4 regions of the Pseudomonas sp. 1121_17 genome follow, and region 4 is predicted to be linked to each of the others. Evidence: riboswitches for the same ligand, from Rfam matches in the RefSeq annotation. Region 4 holds a riboswitch; each other region holds the start of a gene.
What was found. Region 4 has a riboswitch for cobalamin ahead of cobW (cobalamin biosynthesis protein CobW). Riboswitches for the same ligand answer to the same signal wherever they lie in the genome.
Positions count from the first base shown of each region.

Region 1: another riboswitch for cobalamin. It lies ahead of FW789_RS21385 (ABC transporter substrate-binding protein); the one in region 4 lies ahead of cobW (cobalamin biosynthesis protein CobW).
Region 2: another riboswitch for cobalamin. It lies ahead of cobO (cob(I)yrinic acid a,c-diamide adenosyltransferase); the one in region 4 lies ahead of cobW (cobalamin biosynthesis protein CobW).
Region 3: another riboswitch for cobalamin. It lies ahead of FW789_RS21395 (TonB-dependent receptor); the one in region 4 lies ahead of cobW (cobalamin biosynthesis protein CobW).

Region 1 covers NZ_VXCX01000014.1:44,743-50,315, forward strand. Annotated here, with positions in the region: partial or broken gene FW789_RS21365 (OprD family porin) at 1-604, opposite strand, end outside; gene FW789_RS21370 (pseudoazurin) at 628-1,068, opposite strand; gene FW789_RS21375 (ABC transporter ATP-binding protein) at 1,086-1,874, opposite strand; gene FW789_RS21380 (FecCD family ABC transporter permease) at 1,871-2,887, opposite strand; gene FW789_RS21385 (ABC transporter substrate-binding protein) at 2,884-3,897, opposite strand; cobalamin riboswitch at 4,025-4,225, opposite strand; gene FW789_RS21390 (DUF1624 domain-containing protein) at 4,254-5,420, opposite strand; gene FW789_RS21395 (TonB-dependent receptor) at 5,561-5,573, opposite strand, start outside.
Region 2 covers NZ_VXCX01000001.1:9,085-14,657, reverse strand. Annotated here, with positions in the region: gene cbiB (adenosylcobinamide-phosphate synthase CbiB) at 1-143, opposite strand, end outside; gene bluB (5,6-dimethylbenzimidazole synthase) at 140-790, opposite strand; gene FW789_RS00070 (cobyrinate a,c-diamide synthase) at 787-2,082, opposite strand; gene cobO (cob(I)yrinic acid a,c-diamide adenosyltransferase) at 2,079-2,690, opposite strand; cobalamin riboswitch at 2,810-2,962, opposite strand; gene FW789_RS00060 (hypothetical protein) at 3,113-3,691, shown strand; gene FW789_RS00055 (PQQ-dependent sugar dehydrogenase) at 3,773-5,089, shown strand; gene FW789_RS00050 (C40 family peptidase) at 5,506-5,573, opposite strand, start outside.
Region 3 covers NZ_VXCX01000014.1:50,508-56,080, reverse strand. Annotated here, with positions in the region: gene thpR (RNA 2',3'-cyclic phosphodiesterase) at 1-123, opposite strand, end outside; gene lpxO (lipid A hydroxylase LpxO) at 340-1,239, shown strand; gene FW789_RS21410 (carboxymuconolactone decarboxylase family protein) at 1,385-1,729, shown strand; gene FW789_RS21405 (GNAT family N-acetyltransferase) at 1,807-2,376, shown strand; gene FW789_RS21400 (outer membrane beta-barrel protein) at 2,430-3,176, opposite strand; cobalamin riboswitch at 3,339-3,542, shown strand; gene FW789_RS21395 (TonB-dependent receptor) at 3,655-5,573, shown strand, end outside.
Region 4 covers NZ_VXCX01000002.1:192,230-197,802, forward strand. Annotated here, with positions in the region: gene cobM (precorrin-4 C(11)-methyltransferase) at 1-511, opposite strand, end outside; gene FW789_RS05740 (cobalamin biosynthesis protein) at 542-946, opposite strand; gene FW789_RS05745 (CbtA family protein) at 946-1,635, opposite strand; gene FW789_RS05750 (CbtB domain-containing protein) at 1,646-1,831, opposite strand; cobalamin riboswitch at 1,931-2,154, opposite strand; cobalamin riboswitch at 2,272-2,468, shown strand; gene cobW (cobalamin biosynthesis protein CobW) at 2,569-3,636, shown strand; gene cobN (cobaltochelatase subunit CobN) at 3,640-5,573, shown strand, end outside.

The DNA of each region.
Region 1 (5,573 bases), on a different contig from region 4:
TTCACCACCAGGCCTTGGTTGTGGCTGCTGGCATTACGGTCGGCGCTCTCGGTGAAGTGCCGGGCAACCAGTTTCAAGGTGTCAACTTCGTTGCTGGTCAACAACCAGCCGGTTGCAGTCTCTGGCAGCAGGGGCTGTCGGAGGCGTTGAATACCGGCGTTTTTACCCGCTGCTCACCGTAGCTCAGCACCGTATCGGCCATCCGCAGTTTAAGTGCGGCGCCAGCGCGGCTGTACTCGGTTTTCGGGTGGCCTTGATTGTCCACGCTGAGCAAGCGCGCCTTGCCCGCACGGCCGCCGCCGCTGTCGAGTTGCACGCCGAGGTAAGCGTGGGCATCGACGCCAACCCCGATCAGGCCCTGGGTAAAACCTGACTGCAAGGTGCCCATCAGGCCATAGCCCCATTCTTCGGCTTTGCCGCTGCGCTCGCTACGGGGTTTGTAGGCGTTGCGCGCGCCGCTGTTGCTGGCTCCGTGACGATAATCGCGCTGGTCGAATACGCTGCGGTTGAGCAGGCTCCAGCTGCTGTCTTCAATCAGCCCGTTGGCCTTTGCCTGGGCAGACTCGGCGGCTGCCAGAGGGGAGACAGTGATCAGCGGGAGCAGGGCAAAAGCGTGCTTGAAAGACCTCACTGGCCGGTTCCCAGTTTCTCCCACTGTGCTTGCAAACGGGCCTTGGCCCGGGGCGGCAAGGTCGCTGGCAGGGCCGGCAGGTCAGCCGCCGGTTCGCCGACCTGGATCAACATGACCATGCCCATCCCCAGGTGCGGGATGCATTGAATGCCATACAGCCCCGGCACGCTGAACTGCTGCTCGTGGGGCTGATTGAGCTTGCTCTTGAAGGCTTCGGCGCCGGCTGGCAGCAGCTCGGCAAGGGTCGCGGCATTGTGCCCGCTCATGGTCGGCACAAAGCGCACGCTGTCGCCGGGAGCGATGCGCAGGTGGTCCGGCTCATAGACCATGGCACCGTCGCTGCCGCGGTTGAGCATCTTTACTTCATGGACTTCGGCGTGAGCCAGAGGGGCGAGCAGGGTGCTGCACAGCAATAAGGCGAGAAGGCGTGAAAACATAGTGAGAACATCCGTGTTCAGGGGGCGCGAAAGCGCAGGATGCGCGCGCCGTCGTATGGGTCGGTGAGGTAGTGAGCGTGTACGCCGAAGGTGCACAGCAGGCGCTCTGGCGTGAGCACTTCATGGGGCTTGCCAAGGGCTACCAGGCGGCCTTGGTCGAGCACCGCGAGGCGGTCGCAGGTCAGTGCCTGGTTAAGATCGTGCAATGCCACCAAGGTTGTCACCGGCAACGCCTGGACCTGTTGCAGCAGGCTTAGTTGGTGCTGGATATCGAGATGGTTGGTCGGCTCATCGAGCAGCAACACGCCCGGCCGCTGGGCCAGGGCGCGGGCGATGTGCACGCGCTGCCGCTCGCCGCCGGACAGGCTGTGCCAGAGGCGCTGGCGCAAATGCAGGGCGTCAAGATCGGTAAGGGCCTGCTCGACGATGCGCCGATCCTCGGGGGAGTACGGCGCCAGCGCCGACAGCCATGGTGTGCGACCCAGGGCCACGGCGTCATACACGCTGATGGCATCGCTGGTGTAGGCCTGCTGCTCGACCAGAGCCAAGACCTGGGCGATCTGCCGCCGGGGCATGCGCGCCAGTGGCTGGCCGAGCAGTTGCACTTCACCATTGCTCGGTTTGAGAAGGCCGGCAAGCAGTTTGAGCAGGGTCGATTTGCCGGAGCCATTTGGGCCAACCACGCCGAGGGTTTCCCCGGCGATCACCTCAAGCTCGACCGCTTCGAGCAGATCGTTGCCACCCAGACGCAGGCCAAGGCCTCGGCAACTGAGCGGCGCGAGATTCACGGTGTTGAGGTTGGTCATGCGCGCCCCCGGCGGCTTACCAGAATCAAGGCGAACAGAGGCGCGCCAATCAGCGCAGTGACCACGCCGACCGGAATCACCTGCCCAGGAATCAAGGTCCGCGAGAGGATATCGGCGCTGATCAGGAACAGCGCACCTCCCAGGGCACTTGCCGGCAGCAGGCGGCTGTGACCGGTGCCGAGCAGCAGGCGCAGTGCGTGAGGAATGACCAGGCCGACAAAGCCGATGGCGCCGACAATCGATACCATCACTGCCGTAACCAGCGCCGCGCAGCTGATCAGCAGCAGTTGGCTGCGGCGCACCGGAATACCCAGCGAGGCCGCCGAGTCGGCGCCGAAGGTAAAGGCGTCGAGAGTGCGCCGATGCCACAGGCATACCGCCAAACCCAGCAGCGCCACTGGCACCGCCAGCCACACTGACGGCCAACGCACGCCGCTGAGGTTACCCAGCAGCCAGAACAGAATGCCACGCGCCTGTTCGGCAGTCGCCGACTTGGTGATCAAGAATGCCGTAAGCGCGCTGAACAACTGCGAGCCAGCGATCCCAGCCAGAATCACCTGGGCATTACCGCCGCCAGCACCGCTGGCCCGCGACAGCAGCAGGACCAGGCCGAACGCTGCCAGTGCACCAATGAACGCGCCGCCCGACATCGACAGCGCAGCGCCACCAAGCCCAAGCAGGGCTACCGCGACCGCACCCGTCGAAGCACCCGCCGACAACCCAAGCAGATACGGCTCGGCCAGCGGATTGCGCAGCAGCGCCTGCAGGATCACCCCGCAGGTCGCCAGCCCGGCGCCGCATGCGGCAGCCACCAGGGTGCGGGTCAGGCGATAGTTCCAGATGATGCCCGCGTCGATCGGGTCGACTGGGTAACCGGCGTCCCACAGGTTGTTGGCCAGGACCCGCAAGACCACGCTGGGCGCCACTGGCGTTTCACCAATGGCGATACCGGCAAGCATCGCCCCCAGCAAGGCGAGCAGGGCAGCGGCGCAGTAGGGCAGCAGACGCATCATGGTTGCTCGGCTTTCCCCGAAGCAAACGCGTTGGACAGCGTCTCCAGGCCACGGAACAGGCGAATACCGGCCTGCATCGCGTCGGCATCGAGGACGATGATGCGGCCCTTGCGAACGGCGTCCATGTGTTTGGTGACGGGGTCACTACGGAGGAATTCGAGCTTCTTCTGGTAGTCATCGGCAGGGAAGCGGCGGCGGTCCATGCGGGCGATGATCAGCCAGGTCGGGTTGGCCTTGGCCAGGGTTTCCCAGCCAACCGTTGGCCACTCTTCGCTGGACTCGACCACGTTGCGCACGCCCAGGGTCTGCAGCATGAAGTCGGCCACGCCCTGGCGGCCGGCGACATATGGGTCGATGTCGAGGTCGGCACTGGAGAACCAGAACAGGGCGGAGGTCTGCGTCAGGTCGTGGCCGGCCAGTTGTTTGCGGGCAGTGTCCAGGCTCTGCTTGAGCTCGTTGTTGAGCGCTTCGCCACGCGCCTGCACGTCGAAGATCTCGGCCAGTTGGCTGACGCTTTTGTAGATGCTGGCGATCTGGAACGGCTGCAGCCGGGTGCCGTCGGCACCGACCAGGTTGTCCTTGCCTTCGCAATCGGACGGCAGCACATAGGTCGGCACGTTCAGCTCGTTGAACTGCTCACGGGTGCCGACCACACCCTGTGCGCCGATCATCCATTCGAACTGCGCAGCTACCAGTTGCGGGCGCTTGCCGACCACTGCTTCAAAGCTTGGATCGTTGTCAGCGAGGCGCTCGACCTTGTCGTTCTGCGCCTTGAACTCGGGCAGCACGTTGTTGAACCACAGCGAGGTGCCCACCAGCTTGTCGCCCAGGCCTAGTGCATAGAGCATTTCGGTACCGGCCTGGCCGATGGTCACTGCGCGCTGCGGCGCCTGGGCAAAGGTCTGCACCGCGCCGCAGTTGTCGATGGTCAGCGGATAGTGGGTGGCGGCGGCCTGGGCCAGGCCAGACAGGCTCAGGCCTGCCAGCAGGGTCACGAAAAGGGGCAGCATGGGTGGGCGATCTCCTATCGAACAATGCGGGGAATGAACCCACGGACAGGCATCGCCTTGCCCATTGCGCACGGCAACGGGCAGCACCCTGGGAAGGGTGGAGATGGCCAGCCCGGACACCCCGCCGGTTGGTAAATGCTTGCCGGCAGGTCTCCTGACTGGTGCGTCATGGCCTGGCTCCAGCCTTCCCGGGTCAGCAACCCAGTGGCATCGATGGAGCAGGCTCGGCACTTACAGTTGCGGGGGCAGTTCCGTTTCGCCTGCATTGAGGGCAGGCCTGGGATTCCCTGTTAGTTCCGTGATGGAAACCGGCGGGCGGCATGGTAGACCATCACCCCGCCGGGGGAAAACGCTTTTCAGAGATACTTGAGCCAGCTGATGTCGCGGCGGCGTGCCTTGAGTTGGGCAAACTGGCGCACCGGCAGGTACAACGCCGCCGCCAGCAAGACTGCAGTCAGCCAGATGAAGCCGATGCTGTCGAAGCCGAAATAACCACCCTGATTGAGCCCGAACAGCGCGACACAGGCCAGGTACAGCAGCTTGAGCACATACAGGTGCAGCAGGTAGAAAAACATCGGCGCCGCGCCGAACACCGCCAGCACACTGATCCAGCGCGCCTGGCCGGCGCGTTCGAAGCCGCGTAGCAACAGCAGCCCGGCGCCCAGCGTCAGTGCCAGGAACAGTAGTGATGGCGGGTACTTGGTGATGTTGCAAAAGCTCATCACGGTCTGCATCAGGCTTGGGTAGCTGCTCCACGGCGCTTCGCCGTAGCCATTGAGCAGGCGCAGGCCGAGGAAGCCGAGCAGGGCCGCTACACCCGCCAGCAGCAAGCGCCGTTGGCGCACGCCGGCGACGCTGCTGCGGGCGAACCACGGGCCGAGGGCGTAGCCAAAGGCAATTACACCAATCCACGGCAGCACTGGGTAGGAGGTGCGCATGCGCAGGCTGTCGGACACCTCCAGCCAGCCGCGGTCATGCAGGATCGCCCACGGCACATGCATGACCGAGCCGGGCGCAAAGTGCACGCCGTCGAGCAGGTTATGCCCGGCGATGATCAGTGCACCGAGCGCGATCAGCACCGGGCGTGGCAGCCAGACCAGCAGTGACAGCGCGATCATGCTCACGCCGATCGCCCAGATCACCTGCATGTAGATCACCGTCGGGGGCAACTGGAAGGTCCAGGCGAAGTTGACCAGGGTGAATTCCAGCACCACCAGAAACAGTCCGCGCTTGAACAGGAACGCCGACGTGGCGCCGCGGCCTTGATACTTCTCGCCATACAGCCAGGCCGAAAGACCGGTCAGCAGGACGAACACCGGGGCACACAGATGCGCCAGGGTGCGGCTGAAAAACAACGAAGGTTCGGTGCTTTCGATGGTCATCGGGTCAACCACCTGGTGATGCATGAAGAAGGTCTCGCGTACGTGATCGAGCAGCATGAACAGAATGACCAACCCGCGCAGGGCATCGATGCTCTGCAGGCGTTGGCTGACGAGGGTGGGAGAGGTCAGAGCGCTTGTCATGAAATTTCGCTGGTGAGGTTTCGTGTAACGTTATCTTATAACTATTGGTTTTCCTGTTGAAAGCCTTTTATCGGCGAGCGTAGTGCCCATGAAGGCCCTGGCTAGCCCGTTGCTGCGCGGCCAGCCAGGGTAAATCGCGTTTAGAAGCTGTAG
Region 2 (5,573 bases), on a different contig from region 4:
CGCCAGCCGCGACCACCCGCATTCAGGCGCTGCTCCAGGCGTGCGGCAAAATTGCCGAAAGCAACCAGCGGGTGGCGCCGTTTCGGCTCACCCAGCAGCGCGTCGAGGGCAACACCGGCGACGGTCAGCAAGGCCACGCTCATGCGCGTTCTCCCCATTGGTTTTCGTAGAGCATGGCGCTCAGTGGCTGTTGTTCGGCCCAGTTTTCCAGGGCCAGCATCGGTGCTGGGTAGAACGCCTCGACCGGGCCCAGGCAGAGCACCGCCACCGGCTTGGCATCGGCTGGCATGGCCAGCAGCTCGGCCAGTGCCTGCGGGTCGAACAACGATACCCAGCCCATGCCCAGGCCTTCGGCGCGCGCGGCCAGCCAGAGGTTCTGGATCGCGCAGGCGAGCGAGGCCAGGTCCATTTCCGGCAGGGTGCGGCGGCCGAAGATGTGCGCTTCGCGCTTGTCCATCAGCGCTGCCACCCAGAGCTCGGCGCAGTCGTTGATGCCTTCGACCTTGAGCTTCATGAATTCGTCGGAGCGCTCGCCAAGGGCTTCGGCGGTGCGCGCCCGCTCCTGCTCGACCAGTGTCTGGATGCGTCCGCGCAAGTCGCGCTGACTGATGCGGATAAACCGCCACGGTTGCATCAGGCCAACACTGGGGGCCTGATGCGCGGCCGCCAGCAGGCGTGTAAGCACCTGCGGCGCTACTTCGCCACCGGCAAAGTGGCGCATGTCGCGGCGCTCACCGATCGCCCGGTAGACCGCGGCGCGTTCGGCATCGGAGAAGGCATGCTCGCTCATGGTCGCAACAGCGCCGCCGCCGCGTGTGGGTCGGAGGGGAAATAGAAGTGCACGTAAGAAGCCGTCAGCCGGCCCAGGCGGTACACCGCCTCGTTGCCGCGGCCGCCGTTGGGGCTGAGGCCACGGGCGATTGGCTCCAGCTCGCTGGTGGTCAACGAGTGGTGATAGGTGTGTCCGCGCAGGGTGCCTTCGGGCAGTTCCACCGCTTGCAGGGCCAGTGCTGCCAGGCGCTTCTGCATCACCGCCTCGCCAGTCAACAAACCAACCAGCGCGGCGCGTTCACCGGCAACATCGGTCAGGTTTTCAAGCAGGTAGAGCATGCCGCCGCACTCGGCCAAAAGCGGCTTGCCAACATTATGGTGAGCGCGAATCGCGTCCAGCATCGGCGTATTGGCGGCCAGCGCATGATGGTGCAATTCGGGGTAGCCGCCTGGCAGATAGAGGCTGTCGACCTGCGGCAGCTCGCTGTCGTGCAGCGGCGAGAAAAACTCCAGCTGAGCCCCCATGGCCCGCAGCAAGTCGAGGTTGGCGCCATAGATGAAGGCAAATGCTTCGTCTTGCGCCACACCGATGCGCACCCCGGCCAACGAGGGCAACGGTGCTGGCAAAGCGGGGCCATCGAAGCTCACCGCTGGCGGCAGCGCTGCATCGCAGCTGCCAGCCAGGGCCTCGGCGGCGGCGTCGAGGCGCTGGTCAAGGTCGTTCAGTTCGCTGGCTTGCACCAGGCCCAGGTGGCGACTCGGCAGCTCGATGCCGCGCTCGCGCGACAGCCCGCCGTACCAGCGCAGGCCTTCGGTCAGGCTGCCTTCAAGTAGTTGCGCGTGGCGCAGGCTGCCAACCCGATTGGCCAGCACCCCGGCGAACGGCAAATCGGCCTGGTAGCGTGCCAGGCCCAGGGCCAGCGCACCAAAGGTCTGGGCCATGGCGGTACCGTCGATCACCGCCAGCACCGGAACGCCGAAATGGCGCGCCAGATCAGCGCTGGACGGAGTGCCATCGAACAAGCCCATGACCCCTTCGATGAGGATCAGGTCGGCCTCGCCGGCAGCTTCCCAGAGCAGTCGCCGGCTCTCTTGCGCGCCAATCATCCACAGATCGAGCTGGTACACCGGTGCGCCGCTGGCCCGCTCCAGAATCATCGGGTCGAGAAAGTCCGGACCGCACTTGAACACCCGCACCTTGCGCCCGAGGTTGCGGTGCAAGCGCGCCAGGGCTGCGGTCACGGTGGTCTTGCCCTGCCCGGAAGCGGGCGCTGCGATCAGCACCGCCGGGCACCGGCGCGGGTCACTCATAGTTCCACGCCCTTCTGGGCGCGGATACCGGCCTGGAAGGCGTGCTTGAGCATGCCCATCTCGGTAACGGTGTCGGCCAGTTCGACCATTTCCGGTTTGGCGCCGCGGCCGGTGACGATCACGTGCTGCATTGGTGGACGAGCCTGAATGTCACTGAGCACCTGGTCCAGATCGAGGTAACCATGCTTGAGGGCGATGTTCAGCTCATCCAGCACAACGAAATGAATCGACGGGTCCTGCAGCATTTGCCGCGATACCGCCCAGGCGGCTTCTGCCGCGGCGATGTCGCGCTGGCGGTCCTGGGTTTCCCAGGTAAAGCCCTCGCCCATCACGTGGTAGCGCACCTGCTCGGGGAAACGGCGGAAGAACAGCTCCTCGCCGGTGCTGTTGCGGCCCTTGATGAACTGCACCACGCCGCACTGCATGTCATGGCCCAGCGCGCGGGCGAGCATGCCGAAAGCCGAGCTGCTTTTGCCCTTGCCATTACCGGTCAGCACCAGCAGCAGGCCGCATTGATTGGGAGAGTTGGCGATACGCTCGTCGATGATCGCCTTTTTGCGCTGCATGCGCGCCAGGTGACGTTCGTCGCGTTCGGGGTTGTCGCTCATAAGGTTCTCCGCAAGTGCCTGCGCGCGCACCGGGCGGCGACAGATCGAAAGGCAGGCAAACGGAGAACGCGCAGGCGCCGTGGCGCAAACCACAGTGAACTGTGCATCACCCTCCGTGATGCCGTTGGCAGTAACAGGCCGGTCTCCGGGCTCGTGAGCGCTACGTACGCGGCTCACCTACCGTTGCGGGGGCAGCGCCGGACTGGTACCGGCTTCCCAGTTTCACCCCGCCAGACCGCCGTCCGCAGGGCACCTGAAACACGCCGCGAAGGTTAGAGGGTTGCACCGGGAGCGTCAATGAAACAAGGCCGGTTTGGCCTGGATCAATGGCCGATTCGACAGTACAGCGCAGACTGCTAGCATTGACATCATATCGCCATCACTGTAGCTGACCGCGATAATCACAATAAGGAGTGCGCAGCATGCAAGGTCTGATCATCAACAACCCGCGCCTGGAGTTTTTGCGTCCTGCCCTGGAGCGCTGGGTCGACTGCATCGATCGCTTCGCCGAACTCAACCATGCCAGCGACGCGCCGTACTGGCATGGTGCAGCGGCCAACGTCGGCCTGCTGGCTGCCGCCGCCTGGCAAGCCGAGCTGGTCGCCCTGACCCAGTTTGCCAGCAGCAAGCAACGCGAAGAAGGCGAGCGCGAAGGCCGTTGTGACCTGACCATCAGCACCGCCGAGGAGTCGATCCACACGCACGCCAGCCAGCGCTGGCCGCGCATTGCCCGGCTCGACCTGACCGCCGCCCTGCAAGAAACCACCAGCGCCGCCAAGCCGATTGCCTATGCCAGCCAGCTCAAAGCCGGGGCGCTGTTCGTCAGCCCGTGGAAAGCCGGCCAGCACGCCAGCCCGGAAGAACTCCAGGACCTGGTCGATGACCTGCAAAAGCACACCGCCTGCGCCGTTGCCTGGTACTTCCCGTACGCCTATCGCAAGCTGCACAACGAGCTCGGCCAGTATTTCCCAGGTGTTGCATTGCTGTTCAAGCAAGCGTGAAGCACCCCTGCGCCGCGCCGGGTTGAACCTCGCCCGGCGGCTATGGTTCTGTATGCCATAGCCCTTGTCGAGAGCCCGCCCATGAACAGAATGCGCAGTGCCGTTGTGCTCGCCTTGCTCGCAGGCCTCGGCGGCTGCGGCGAGACCGCCAGCCTCAGGGTCAACGATGGCATCGGCCCCACACCGCAGTTACCGGCGCCAAACAAAACCCTGTTGCCAACCGTCAACGTCGCGCCAGCGGTCGGCTGGCCGCAGGGTGGCAAACCGGTTGCAGCGGCCGGCACTCAGGTTGCGCTATTTGCCGACCACCTCGACCATCCGCGCTGGCTGTATGTGCTGCCCAATGGCGACGTGCTGGTCGCCGAAACCAACGCACCGGCCAAGCCGGACGACAGCAAAGGCCTGCGCGGCTGGTTCATGAAACGAGCCATGTCCTTGGCCGGTGCAGGCGTCCCCACCGCCAACCGCATCACCCTGCTGCGCGACCGCGACCATGACGGCGTTGCCGAAACCCGCAGCCGCTTTATCGAAGGGCTCAACTCGCCCTTCGGCATGGTGTTGGTAGGCAAGGACCTGTACATCGCCGATACCGACAAGCTGCTGCGCTTCGATTACGTGACCGACGCGTTGCAGATCGACGGGCGCGGGCAGAAGGTCATCGACCTGCCGGGTGGCACCCTCAATCACCACTGGACCAAGAACGTGATTGCCAGCCCCGACGGGCGCAAGCTGTACGTCACGGTAGGCTCCAACAGCAACGTGGCAGAGAACGGCATGCAGCAAGAGCAAGGCCGCGCGGCGATCTGGGAAGTGGACCGCGCCACCGGCAGCCACCGCATCTTCGCCTCCGGGCTGCGCAACCCGAATGGATTGGCCTGGCAGCCGCAATCCGGGGCGCTATGGACGGCAGTCAACGAGCGCGACGAGATCGGCAGCGACCTGGTCCCGGACTACATCACCTCGGTCAAGGATGGCGGTTTCTACGGCTGGCCGTACAGCTACTACGGGCAGCACGTAGACGTGCGGGTGCAACCACAAGACCCAGCCAAAGTCGCCCAGGCGCTGGTACCGGATTACGCCGTGGGGCCACATACCGCTTCGCTTGGCCTGGCCTTCATCGAGCCGGGTTTATTGCCCGCACCGTTTGGCCGTGGCGCGCTGATTGGTCAACACGGCTCGTGGAACCGCAAGCCACACAGTGGTTACAAAGTGATCTTTGTGCCGTTCGATGCGAATGGCAAGCCGGCAGGCCAGGCAATAGACCTGCTGAGCAGTTTCTTGAATGAACAGGGTGAGGCAATGGGCCGGCCGGTTGGCGTGGTCAGCGATCAGAGCGAAGGCGTGCTGGTGGCTGATGATGTGGGCAACGTAATCTGGCGAGTGAGCGCAGCGAAGTAACTGAAAAAGCCACTCAGCCACTGCTTTTGACTCTCGCCCTTGATCTGCGCCAGCGCAGCGAGGCGTGCTCTTGACCTTGATCTGCTTTTGATCTTGATCCATCGGCGACTCAGGAGGCCGAGCGCAGGTCTTGCGAAGGGAGGTGCCGGCCATGGATGGCCGGCAAGCGCTGCGGCCCAGGATGGGCCGTACAGCGCGGTCCTCCCGGGAGCAAGGCCGGAGCGAGGGAACCCCGCAGCGCAGCGGAGGGGCCGGATGTGGAGCCAAGCATTTTTTTGGTTACTTTTTTGGGGCGTTTGCCAAAAAAGTGACTCGCCGTAAGGGCGAAAGGGGCCCACAAGACCACCACAGAGAATGGATAAGCACGCAGCACCAGTGAACGACCAGAGATCACCGGTGCCGCGTAGGTCGCTAATTCAGGGATTCTGCGCCAAATGCCCAGCCGGCAATATCCGCTTGGCCTGCAAATACGCCTTGGCCCAAT
Region 3 (5,573 bases), on a different contig from region 4:
GCCGCTGCGCAACTCAAGTTCACGACGCCACTGGGCGACGCTGCGGCGCTGGTCATCACTGACTGGAAGGGCAAAAAACAGTCGCTTGAACGGGCTGCCGCTGGGGCGCGTTTCCTTGGCCATGTTCGCTCCGGATTAATGAACGGATCAGTCGAGTGTACCGGCCTGACGGATCGCAGATGAGCCGAAAACCCTAGCGGAAACGTTTGCGCGACACGTAGGCAATGCCACCAAAGTACCGTCGATCAAATGTAACAATAAGTACAAAGTCGTACTCGGTTTGTTTATGCTGACGCGATCTAGCCATGGCTCATGGCCATTCTCTACAAGTGTTTGTCGATGAAAATTGCTTTCGTACTGATCTTCGTCCTCTCGATTGCCTATGTGCATCTGCGTGGCCATGTGCGTCACAAGCTGACGCGCCAGCTGGGGGACCACTCGAGTTTCCTTGCGCCGATCAACAGCTTCCTCTATCTGTTTTCCAGGCTGCCGGCCAAACCCTACCTGCCGGTCGATGCCTTCCCAGAGCTGCAACCGCTCAAGGACAACTGGCAGGAAATTCGCGCTGAAGCCCAGCAGCTGCTGCACGTTGGCGAAATCAAAAAGTCCGACAACCATGACGACGTTGGCTTCAATTCGTTCTTCAAGACCGGCTGGAAGCGCTTTTACCTGAAGTGGTATGGCGAGACCCACCCGTCGGCGACAACACTGTGCCCGCGCACCACCGAGCTGCTGCAAGGCATCGGTACGGTCAAGGCTGCCATGTTCGCCACCCTGCCCCCAGGCGCCAAGCTGGTTCGCCACCGTGACCCGTATGCCGGCTCCTATCGTTATCACCTAGGCCTGGACACGCCGAACGACGATGGCTGCTATATCGATGTCGATGGCGAAAAGTACTCGTGGCGCGACGGCGAGGCGGTGATTTTCGACGAAACCTACATCCACTACGCCGCCAACACCACCGAGCACAACCGCATCATCCTCTTTTGCGATGTCGAGCGGCCGCTCAAGTACCACTGGGCTACCGCCTTCAACCGCTGGTTCAGCCGCAAGGTGATGGCCGCGGCTGCAGCGCCCAACAACGCTAATGACAAGACTGGCGCGATCAACCGCCTGTTCACCCGCATCTACAAAATCCGCGAGCGTGGCAAGGCGCTGAAAAAACGCAACCGCATGCGCTATTACCTGGAAAAGTGGCTGGTGGTAGCGGCCCTGGTGCTGGTGTTCATCTACATCTGAGACAGCCTGGCAAGGCGCCGTCATGCCGGCGGCGCTGAATGCTTGCTACCTAAGTGCAACACGCTTTCGACTATTATCCCGCTCGCTAACCCTCTCCACTCGACTAGCCTGAAAGCTCCTGCCGCAACCCTACAAGGTGAAGACAATGAGCATGATGGACTGGGACGCCTACCGTAAGCAGCTGATGGCTGGCATCGGCGACCTCAAGCAACTCTCACCGGACACCGTCGCGGGCTACGTGACCGCCAGCGGCGCCGGGGCCAAGACCAACCACCTGGATGCCAAGACCCGCGAATTGATCTCGCTGGCGGTTGCCGTCACCACCCGCTGCGACGGCTGCATTGCCGTGCACTCCAAGGAAGCCCTCAAGCAGGGCGCGACCCGCGAGCAGATCGCCGAGGCGCTCGGTGTCGCCGTGGCGATGAACGCTGGAGCTGCGCTGGTCTATTCGACCCGAGCTCTGGATGCGCTGGGCCAAGCCGACGAGTAAGCCTGTCGGCGTCGCCGCACTTGCGCGGCGGCGCCTGCACCACCAGACTTGCCGGCTCAGCCCGTGCAGGTACCGCCATGATCCATATCCGCCCCATGACCGCCGCCGACTTCGACGGCTTCTGGCCCACTATGCAAAACATCGTCCAGGCCCGCGAAACCTACGCCTTCGACCCGCAGATCAGCTTCGAGCAGGCGCGCCAGCTGTGGCTGGAGGCACCGCTGCATACACTGGTGGCGGAGCAGGACGGCGAGCTGCTTGGCTCGTATTACCTCAAAGCCAATGCCGCCGGACCCGGCGCCCATGTGGGCAATTGTGGCTATATGGTCTGCCCGGCTGCACGCGGGCGTGGCGTGGCCAGGCTGATGTGCGAGCACTCACAGAAGCTTGCCCGCCAGGAAGGGTTTCTGGCGTTGCAGTTCAATTCGGTGGTTGCGAGTAACGAGGTGGCCGTGGCGCTGTGGCGCAAGCTTGGCTTCGATGAAGTCGGCCGCCTGCCCAAGGCCTACCGGCATGCCCGGCTGGGGCTGGTGGATTGCCTGGTGATGTACAAATGGCTGGCGGATGAGCCGGTGGTGGAGAAACCTGCGCTGCTGATCGGGCGCAAGAACATTGAAGCGCGGGTGTCGCGGCGGCGTGGCAAGTAGCTATAGGTCGGAGTAGTTGGGGCTGCTTTGCAGCCCCACTACAAATCGCTAAATCAGAACGCCAAACCAACCTTCACACCAAACTCATCACGCTTGAGCTTGGTATTGTCAGCCACATCCGAGTCTTCATCGAGTTTGTACTCGGTGCGGGTGTAGTAGACGCTGCCGTAGACCGGCATGCCGCCCTGCTGGTTCATCAGCAGGCTGACTTCGGCATAAGGGTTGGTGCGGTCTTTCATGTCCACGGTGTCGCTGCCGAAATCGTCGACCTTGAGCTTGGCGCGGCCGTCAATGCTACGGCGAGCACCGACTTCAACGCGCAGGGTCGAGGCATCGAACTGGTGGTTGTAGCCGATGGCAGCCTTGGCGAACGGCGACTTGTAGGTCAGCTCGTTGTCCAGGTCGTCGAGCTCAGGCTCGAAGCGCGACCAGTCATAGCCGGCGCCCACGGTGAAGTCGAGGAAGTTGCGCGCATCCATCGCAGCACGCCAGCCCAGGTCCAGATCAACCTTGGCTTCCTTGAGCTTGTTGTCGCTCTTCTTACCATACTTGGCGTCCGCGCCAATCTGGTAGATGAAGCCGGATTCGGCGGTCATCTTGTTGCCATAGTTGGCGAACAGACCACCTTGACCAAGGTGATCGGTCTCCGATTCAGAGCCGCCTTCGAACTTGAATTTGTCGTAGCTGCCGAGCAGGCCGAAAGTGAACAGCGGATCGGTACTTGGCGCAGCGTTGGCAGCAAGCGGGGCAGCGATCAGGGCCAGCAGGCAGGAATGACGCAACAGGTTACGGGTGGACATTGGTAAAGGTCTCCATGACGTGGTGTTTCTGTGACATTCGAGCGCTTCGATGCACACCGAGTGTGAAAAGTTCGAAAAAGAATCAGTAAAAACTCGCAAACCGCTAATGCGTCACAAATTTTTCTTAGCGCCAAGGTTTGACTAAGGCCACTTTCGATGCTCAGATGCGCGCCAGTTTCAGGTGTCCTGCGCCGCCGTGCGCAGGGTGAAACGGGAAGCCGGTGCGTCATCTGCATGACTAGTCCGGCGCTGCCCCCGCAACGGTAAGCGAGTGAAACCTTCGACACACCACTGTGCCCGTGCACGGGAAGGTGAAGGTTTCCAGCCCTCGCAAGCCCGGAGACCGGCCTGCAACTTTCAGTTGGCAAACCCGCGGTGGGCGGGCGCAGGCCGGTTTGCGCGTGCGCCCAGCGTTCGTGCCCGCTTGTCTTTGCGTTGTTTCCACCGGGATCCTTACTTCCTGCACCAGTGGAACGACATGTCCCGTACCAATACCTTTACTCTTCTGGCGGCCTGCATTGCCGCCGCTTCGCCAGCCGTGGCCGCAGAGCCGGCGAGCAAGGTCGTCGCCCTGCCCTCTATCGCGATCAGCGAACGCCGCGACGCAAGCGCCGACCTCACCAGCAGCAGCGAGACCGGCTCGCGCCTCGGCCTCACTGCCCTCGAAACACCAGCCAGTGTCAGCAGCCTTAGCGCCGAACAGATCCAGCAGCGCAGCAACCTCACCGTGCAGGATGCGGTCACCCGCACCCCGGGCATCACCTCCATCGGCACCCCAGGCGATGGCGGCACTGGCCTCAGCGCACGCGGCTTCAACGGCCATGGTTCGGTGATGACCCTGTTCGACGGCGCGCGCCTGTACACCGGTGCCGGCACCCAGACTTTCCCGGTCGACTCATGGCTGGTCGAGCGTATCGAAGTGCTGCGCGGGCCGGCGTCGGTGTTGTACGGCGAAGGCGCCACCGGCGCGGTGGTCAACGTCATCCCGAAAAAGCCCGTGCAAGGCGAGATCCACAACCAGCTGCGCCTGGGCTACGGCTCATGGGACCGCCAGCAACTGGGCCTGGACAGCGGCGGCAGCCTGAGCGAGCGCCTCAGCTACCGCGCCACCATCAACCAGCAGCAAGGCAATGGCTATATCGACCGCGGCGACTCACGCAACCTGGCCCTGGGCCTGGCACTGCGCTTCGATGCCAGCGAAGACCTGAGTTTCACCTTCGCCCACGAACGCGGCGACGCCGAGCCGATGAACTACTTCGGCACACCGCTGATCGCCGGGCACTACCGTGACAGCCTGCGCGACAAGAACTACAACGTGCGTGACGCCGAATTGCGCTACCACGATGAATGGACCCGCCTGAGCAGCGAGTGGGCTATCAGCGACAACGTCAGCGCCAGCAACCAGCTCTATTACATCAAGAGCCGTCGCCACTGGCGCAACGCCGAAAACTACAACTGGGACGCAGACGTCGGCCAACTGCTGCGTAATGGTTTTCTCGAGATCAAGCACAACCAGGAGCAGATCGGTGATCGCCAGAGCTTCACCTTCCAGCACAGCCTGTTTGGCCTGGCCAGCACCACCGTGGTGGGTGCCGAATACAACAAGATCCGTTTCCGCCTGACCAACAACTGGCCCTACAACGATATGGGCAACGACTACATTGACCCGTGGCAGCCCGCGCCCGGCCAGTTCGCCAGCGCCACGCCGCTGCAACCGCGCTCGTTCAGCACCACCCACAGCGCAGCGCTGTTCGCCGAAAACCGCACGCAGTTGACTGAGCAGCTGTCGCTGGTGACCGGTATTCGCCGTGATCAGAACCACATCGAGCGCGACAACCTGATCGACGGCAGCCGCACCGACCGCAGTCTCAGCGGCGGCAACTGGCGCGCCGGGCTGGTCTATGCGCTGACGCCGGACCTGTCGCTGTACGGCCAGTACTCGACCAGTGAAGACGGTGTGGAAAACCTGGTCAGCCTCAGCTCGGCACAGATGAACTTCGACCTGACCGAAGCGCGCCAGACCGAACTTGGCGTCAAGCAGCGCTTTCTTGATGGCGGTGGCGAGTGGACCTTGGCCGCTTATCACATCGTCAAGAAAAAGCTGCTGGTCGACGACCCTGTCAGCCATCAACCGCAACAGGCCGGCCAGCAGACCTCCGATGGCCTGGAGGCGACCCTCGAATTGGCCCTGGCCAACCAGTGGCAGCTGTCGGCCAACGCCGCGCTGCTGCGGGCCAAGTACGACGACTTCAATGAAAGCGTGGCAGGCGTTGCCACCGACCGCAGCGGCAAACGCCCGGCCAATGTGCCGCGACGCAGTGCCAACCTGTGGCTGAGCAAAGGCTTTGGCCAGGACGTCGATGCCGGCGTCGGCCTGCGTTATGTCGACACGCGTTA
Region 4 (5,573 bases):
TCCGTGGCAGGTGCTTGACGCCGAGGTGAATCGCCAGGGTGCTGCCATGCCGGGCCAGATCGCCGAGTTGTTCGCCGGCGGGCATCGGCGAGCTGTCGCCGTAACGGGTGAGGATGACCGTTTGGGCGATGCCCGGCAGGGTCAGTTCACAACCCAGCAGTGCGGCGCTGGCCGCCGTTGCCGTTACCCCAGGGATGATCTGGTAGTCGATGCCCAGCTCGCGCAAGTGACGGATCTGCTCGCCGATGGCGCCATACAGGCTCGGGTCACCGCTGTGCACCCGCGCCACATCTTGGCCTAACGCATGCGCGCTGTGCATGGCGTCGATGATCTGCTCAAGGTGCAGTTCGGCGCTGTTGATGACAGTTTCGGCGCTGTGACCCTCGAGCACTGCGGCGGGGACCAGCGAGCCCGCGTAGATGATCACCGGGCAGTGCCGGATCAGGCGCTGGCCTTTGACCGTGATCAGTTCCGGATCGCCCGGGCCGGCGCCGATGAAGTAGACCGTCATGGCAAATCCTTGCAAATAAGATGGAGGCGATTATCCAGCACTGGCGAGGGCGAGGGTAGCGCCCGCCAACGTTTGCCGGGTGAGCACCAGCCGCGCGCTGCCGTGAGCATGCGCGGCAAAGGCCAGGGCGGTGCTTTCGGCTACGCCCCAGCAGCCGCTGTGGGCGAAGGCTGTAGCGGAGTGCTGGCTGAGCTGGGGGGCAAAACGCTGCAACTGCTCTGCGGGAAAAAACTCCAGCGCCAGTTGCAGGCGATCGGCCAGTTGATGCAGGCCAGCCTCGCTGACTTTCAGCTCGATACTGGCGATGCCCTGCACTGCATGCAGGGTTAAGCCAAGGCTGGCAAGACTTTGTAGCAGCAGGGCCTCAAGCAGGTCGGCGGGGCAGCCCTTGCGGCAGCCAACGCCGACATACACGGCGGGTCGCGGCTCAGACATCAAGCCTGCCGCGAACGGCGGAACAACCACGCACTGAGCAAGCCCAAGGCAATCCAGAAGGCGGCATTGGTCAGCCACGAGGCGATTTTGAACTGGGTTGCCAGGGCCTCAGGCGCAAGACTTTCATGCACGCTCGGCTGCGGCGCGCCGATCACGTGTGGCAGCGCCAACAGCAGTACGCCGACTACCTTCAGCAGCCAATGCTGGGCAAACACAATCAGGCCCAGGCCGACCGCAGTTGCGGCCGCAGTGCCGATCCACCAGGTCTGACGTTGGCCAAGGTTGGCTGCCGCCGTGCCCGGCAGCTCGGCCGGCAAGCCCAGGGTTGGCGCCAGGCAGAACACGGCAAAACCGGCCAGGCCCCACAGCGCTCCGGTGGCGACCCGGTTGGGTTCGCGCAGGCTGTACAGCGCTGCCAGCATCAGGGCAAAGCCGACCGCAACCACCAGGTTGCCGCCGGTGGTGGCCAGCACGCGCTGCCAGCCGTCTTCAGGCGCCCAGGCTTCGGCGCTGTGCTCGTGGGCAGCAACGGCGCTGTCATCATGCTCGTGCTGGCCAGCCGGCGCTGGGCTCTCGAAGGTTTCCGCTTCGAGGATCAACGGGCTGATCCAGAAGCTTTGCAGCAGGGTCAGCAGCAGGGCGGCGAGCAGGCCGCTGAACCCTGCAGTACGGGCAATGCGCGTGATCATGCGAGTCTACTCAGTGGCAGGGGAAGGCAGCGCTGTGGCGCGTATCGTGGGCTGCGTTGTGCACCGCTTCGATGTGCGAGAAACCGGCGAAGTACACCAGGCACAGGCCAACCAGGCTGGCGCCGACGGCGATGACCAGGCGTTGACTGAGGCTGACGGGGGTGGCGATGCTGTGTTTGGCACTGGTGATGGGCATGACGCAATCCTCTGCTTGTTATAGGCAGGGGGCAGGCGCACCGGCCCCGGGCGCGGATGGCCCAGGGCAATGCGACAGCGCCCGCCCACCGCGGGGTGTTGATATTCGACTACGCAGGCCGGTCTCCGGGCTCACGAGGAGGAGCAGGGCTCCTTGAAAAGCGTCACCTTCCCATGCCCTACAGCCTGGCACAGTGGTCAAGACACTTCGCTCGCTTACCGTTGCGGGGGCAGCACCGGAGTAGTCGGGCTCTCTATTGAGGCCAGCGACGCACCGGTTTCCCGTTTCACCCCATAGGGGGCACCTGAACGCAAGGCGCTAGCAAACCATGCCGCAGCGGCGCGCTGCAAGTGACAAGTTGCACGCCAGTGTGCATTCAGCCGCCTATATAAGGCAGATGACAGCCCCTAAAGCCGCTTGCAGCTTGCCGCCGGGGTGCGTAGCCTTGTCTGCTTCGAGGTTCTCCGGCGTGGCCGGAGCTAAGACGGGAACGCGGTCAAGCCGCGGCTGCCCCCGCAACTGTAAGCACTGATCAGGATCGACACAGCCACTGCGCCTTGCGCGGGAAGGCGTCATCTAACCGGCCCGGCGCCGGTGCGGTGCAAGCCAGGAGACCTGCCTCGAGACGATTTCGACTTTAATCCGGGCGGGGTGATCCGGAGGCGAACAAGCCCGGCTGTGACAGCCTGCGGCGCTCGTCCTGCATGCCCGCGCCATTCTGCCAAGGGCACGCATCCATGAAAACACTGGCCAAACTCCCCGTCACCATCGTCACCGGCTTCCTCGGCTCGGGCAAAACCACGTTGCTGCGGCACATGCTCGACAACGCCCAGGGTAGGCGCATCGCGGTGATCGTCAACGAGTTCGGCGAACTCGGTATCGACGGCGAAATCCTTAAACAATGCACCATCGGCTGTACCGAAGAAGAAGCCTACGGGCGTGTCTTCGAGCTGGCCAACGGCTGCCTGTGCTGCACCGTGCAGGAAGAGTTCTTCCCGGTCATGCGTGAACTGGTGGCACGTCGCGGCGATCTGGACCACATTCTGATCGAAACCAGCGGCCTGGCCTTGCCCAAACCGCTGGTGCAAGCCTTCCAGTGGCCAGAAATCCGCAACGCCTGCACGGTCGATGCGGTGATCACCGTGGTCGACAGCCCGGCAGTGGCTGCCGGCACCTTCGCAGCGTTCCCTGACCAGGTCGATGCCCAGCGCAAGCTCGACCCGAACCTGGATCATGAGTCGCCGCTGCACGAACTGTTTGCCGACCAGCTGGCCAGCGCTGACCTGGTGGTGCTGAACAAGGCTGACCTGATCGACGCCGAAGGCCTGGCCAAGGTTCGCGCCGAAGTCTGCGAAGAGCTGCCGCCGGCGGTCAAGGTCATCGAAGCCAGCAGCGGCCGCCTGCCGCTGGATGTGCTGCTGGGCCTGGGTGCCGAATCGGAAGCGCACATTGATGGGCGCCGAACTCATCATGACAGCCACCATGACGACGATGATCATGACGATCACGACCATGATGCCTTCGACTCGATCTCGCTGGATTTGCCAGAGGCCGATGAGCGCTTGCTGCTGACGGCCCTCAACCAGTTGGTAGTGGAGTTTGGCATCCTGCGCGTGAAAGGCTTTGCAGCCATCCCGGGCAAGCCGATGCGCCTGCTGATCCAGGGCGTAGGCACCCGCTTCGACAAGCATTTCGACCGGGCCTGGGGCGCTGACGAGGCGCGCATCACGCGCCTGGTACTGATTGGCCAGGAGCTTGACGCCAGTCAGCTCGAAGCCCGTCTGCGTCAGGCTCTGGAAGCCTGATCCATGCACCTGTTGCGCACCCAGCCCGGTGGTTTTGTCCCAGACGACAGTATTGCCGACCTCGGCCAGACTGCCGCCGAACTGGTCATTCTGTGCAGTGGTGACTCGCACCTGGCGCTGCTGGCCGAAACCGCGGAGCAGCTGCCTGGCGACTACCCCAGCGTGCGCCTGGCCAATCCCATGCAGGTGCAAAATCATGCCTCGGTCGACCTGTATGTCGACCAGGTGCTGCGCCATGCAAAGTTGATCCTGATATCACTGCACGGCGGCGTTGGCTACTGGCGCTACGGCATCGAGCAGTTGGTCGAGCTGGCGGCGCGCGGGGTTCAGGTGATCATGGTTCCGGGCGATGATCGGCCTGACCCCGAGCTCACCGGTTTGAGCACGGTCAGCAGCGACCAGGCCGAGCGCTTGTGGCACTACCTGCGCCAGGGCGGCAAGGCCAACGCGCTGAATCTGTTCAACTGCGTGGGCAACCTGTGGTTCCAGCGCGACTATGCCTGGCAGGAGCCGCAAGCGCTGGCCCGTACTGTGGTCTACCACCCAGCCAAGGCCAGTGCGCAGTTGCCGGACTGGTATGCCGACTGGGACCCTGCGCTGCCGGTGGCGCCGCTGCTGTTCTACCGCTCGCACCTGCAGGCGGCCAACACCGCGTTTATCGACGTGTTCTGTCAGCGTCTGCAGTTGGCGGGGCTCAACCCGTTGCCGATCGCTGTAGCCAGCCTTAAAGAGCGGGCCTGTCTCGATCAGGTTGAAGCGTGGATGGATGAGGCCGAGGCCGAGGTGGTGATCAACACCACTGGCTTTGCCTTGTCCAACCCCGAGCGCCCCAACGCGCGGCCCCTGCGCCGGGATGTACCGGTGTTGCAGGCGATCTGCGCGCAGGACAATCAATTGGGCTGGGAAACCAGCGAGCAGGGCCTCGGCGGCCGCGATCTGGCCATGCACATCGTGTTGCCGGAGCTGGACGGGCGGATCATCACCCGGCCGGTCAGCTTCAAGGACCTGGCCTGGCGCAGTGAACGCAGCCAGGCTGATGTGGTGTGCTATCGCGCCCACCCGGAACGCATGGACTTCGTCGCCGAGCTGGGCCGTCGCTGGGTCGCGCTGGCGCGCTTGCCGAATGAGCAAAAGCGTGTCGCGCTGATCCTCGCCAACTACCCGACCCGTGATGGCCGGATTGGTAACGGTGTCGGCCTGGACACGCCGGGTGCGGCCTTGAACATCCTTGAGGCGATGCGCGCTGCGGGTTATCCGCTGGACGAGCTGCCGGCCACCGGCACCGCGCTGATCCAGCACTTGCTCGGCGGCGTGACCAACGACCTCGACAATCTCGATCAGCGCCCGTGCGCGCAGAGCCTGAGCCTGGCCGACTACCAGGCCGCGTTCGCTCGGTTGCCGGCAGAAAACCAGGCGGCCGTGCTAGCCCGTTGGGGCGCCCCTGAAACGGACCCGATGTGCCGCAGCGGCCGCATGATGGTCGCGGGCCTGCGCTTTGGGCAGACCTTCGTCGGTATCCAACCGGCGCGCGGTTATCAGGTGGACCACAGTGCGGTGTACCACGACCCGGATCTGGTTCCGCCGCATGGCTACCTGGCCTTTCACTTCTGGCTGCGCCACGCTTATGCAGCGGACGCCGTCATTCATGTCGGCAAGCATGGCAACCTCGAGTGGTTGCCAGGCAAGGGCGTCGGTCTGTCGGCGCAGTGCTGGCCCGACGCGCTGCTGGGGCCGATGCCGAATATCTACCCGTTTATCGTCAACGACCCGGGCGAGGGCGCCCAGGCCAAACGCCGCACCCAGGCGGTGATCATCGACCACCTGATGCCGCCGCTGACCCGCGCCGAGAGCTACGGCCCGCTGCGTGATCTCGAACAGCTGGCCGACGAATACTACGAAGCCCAGCTGCTTGATCCGCGCCGTGCGCAAGAGCTGCA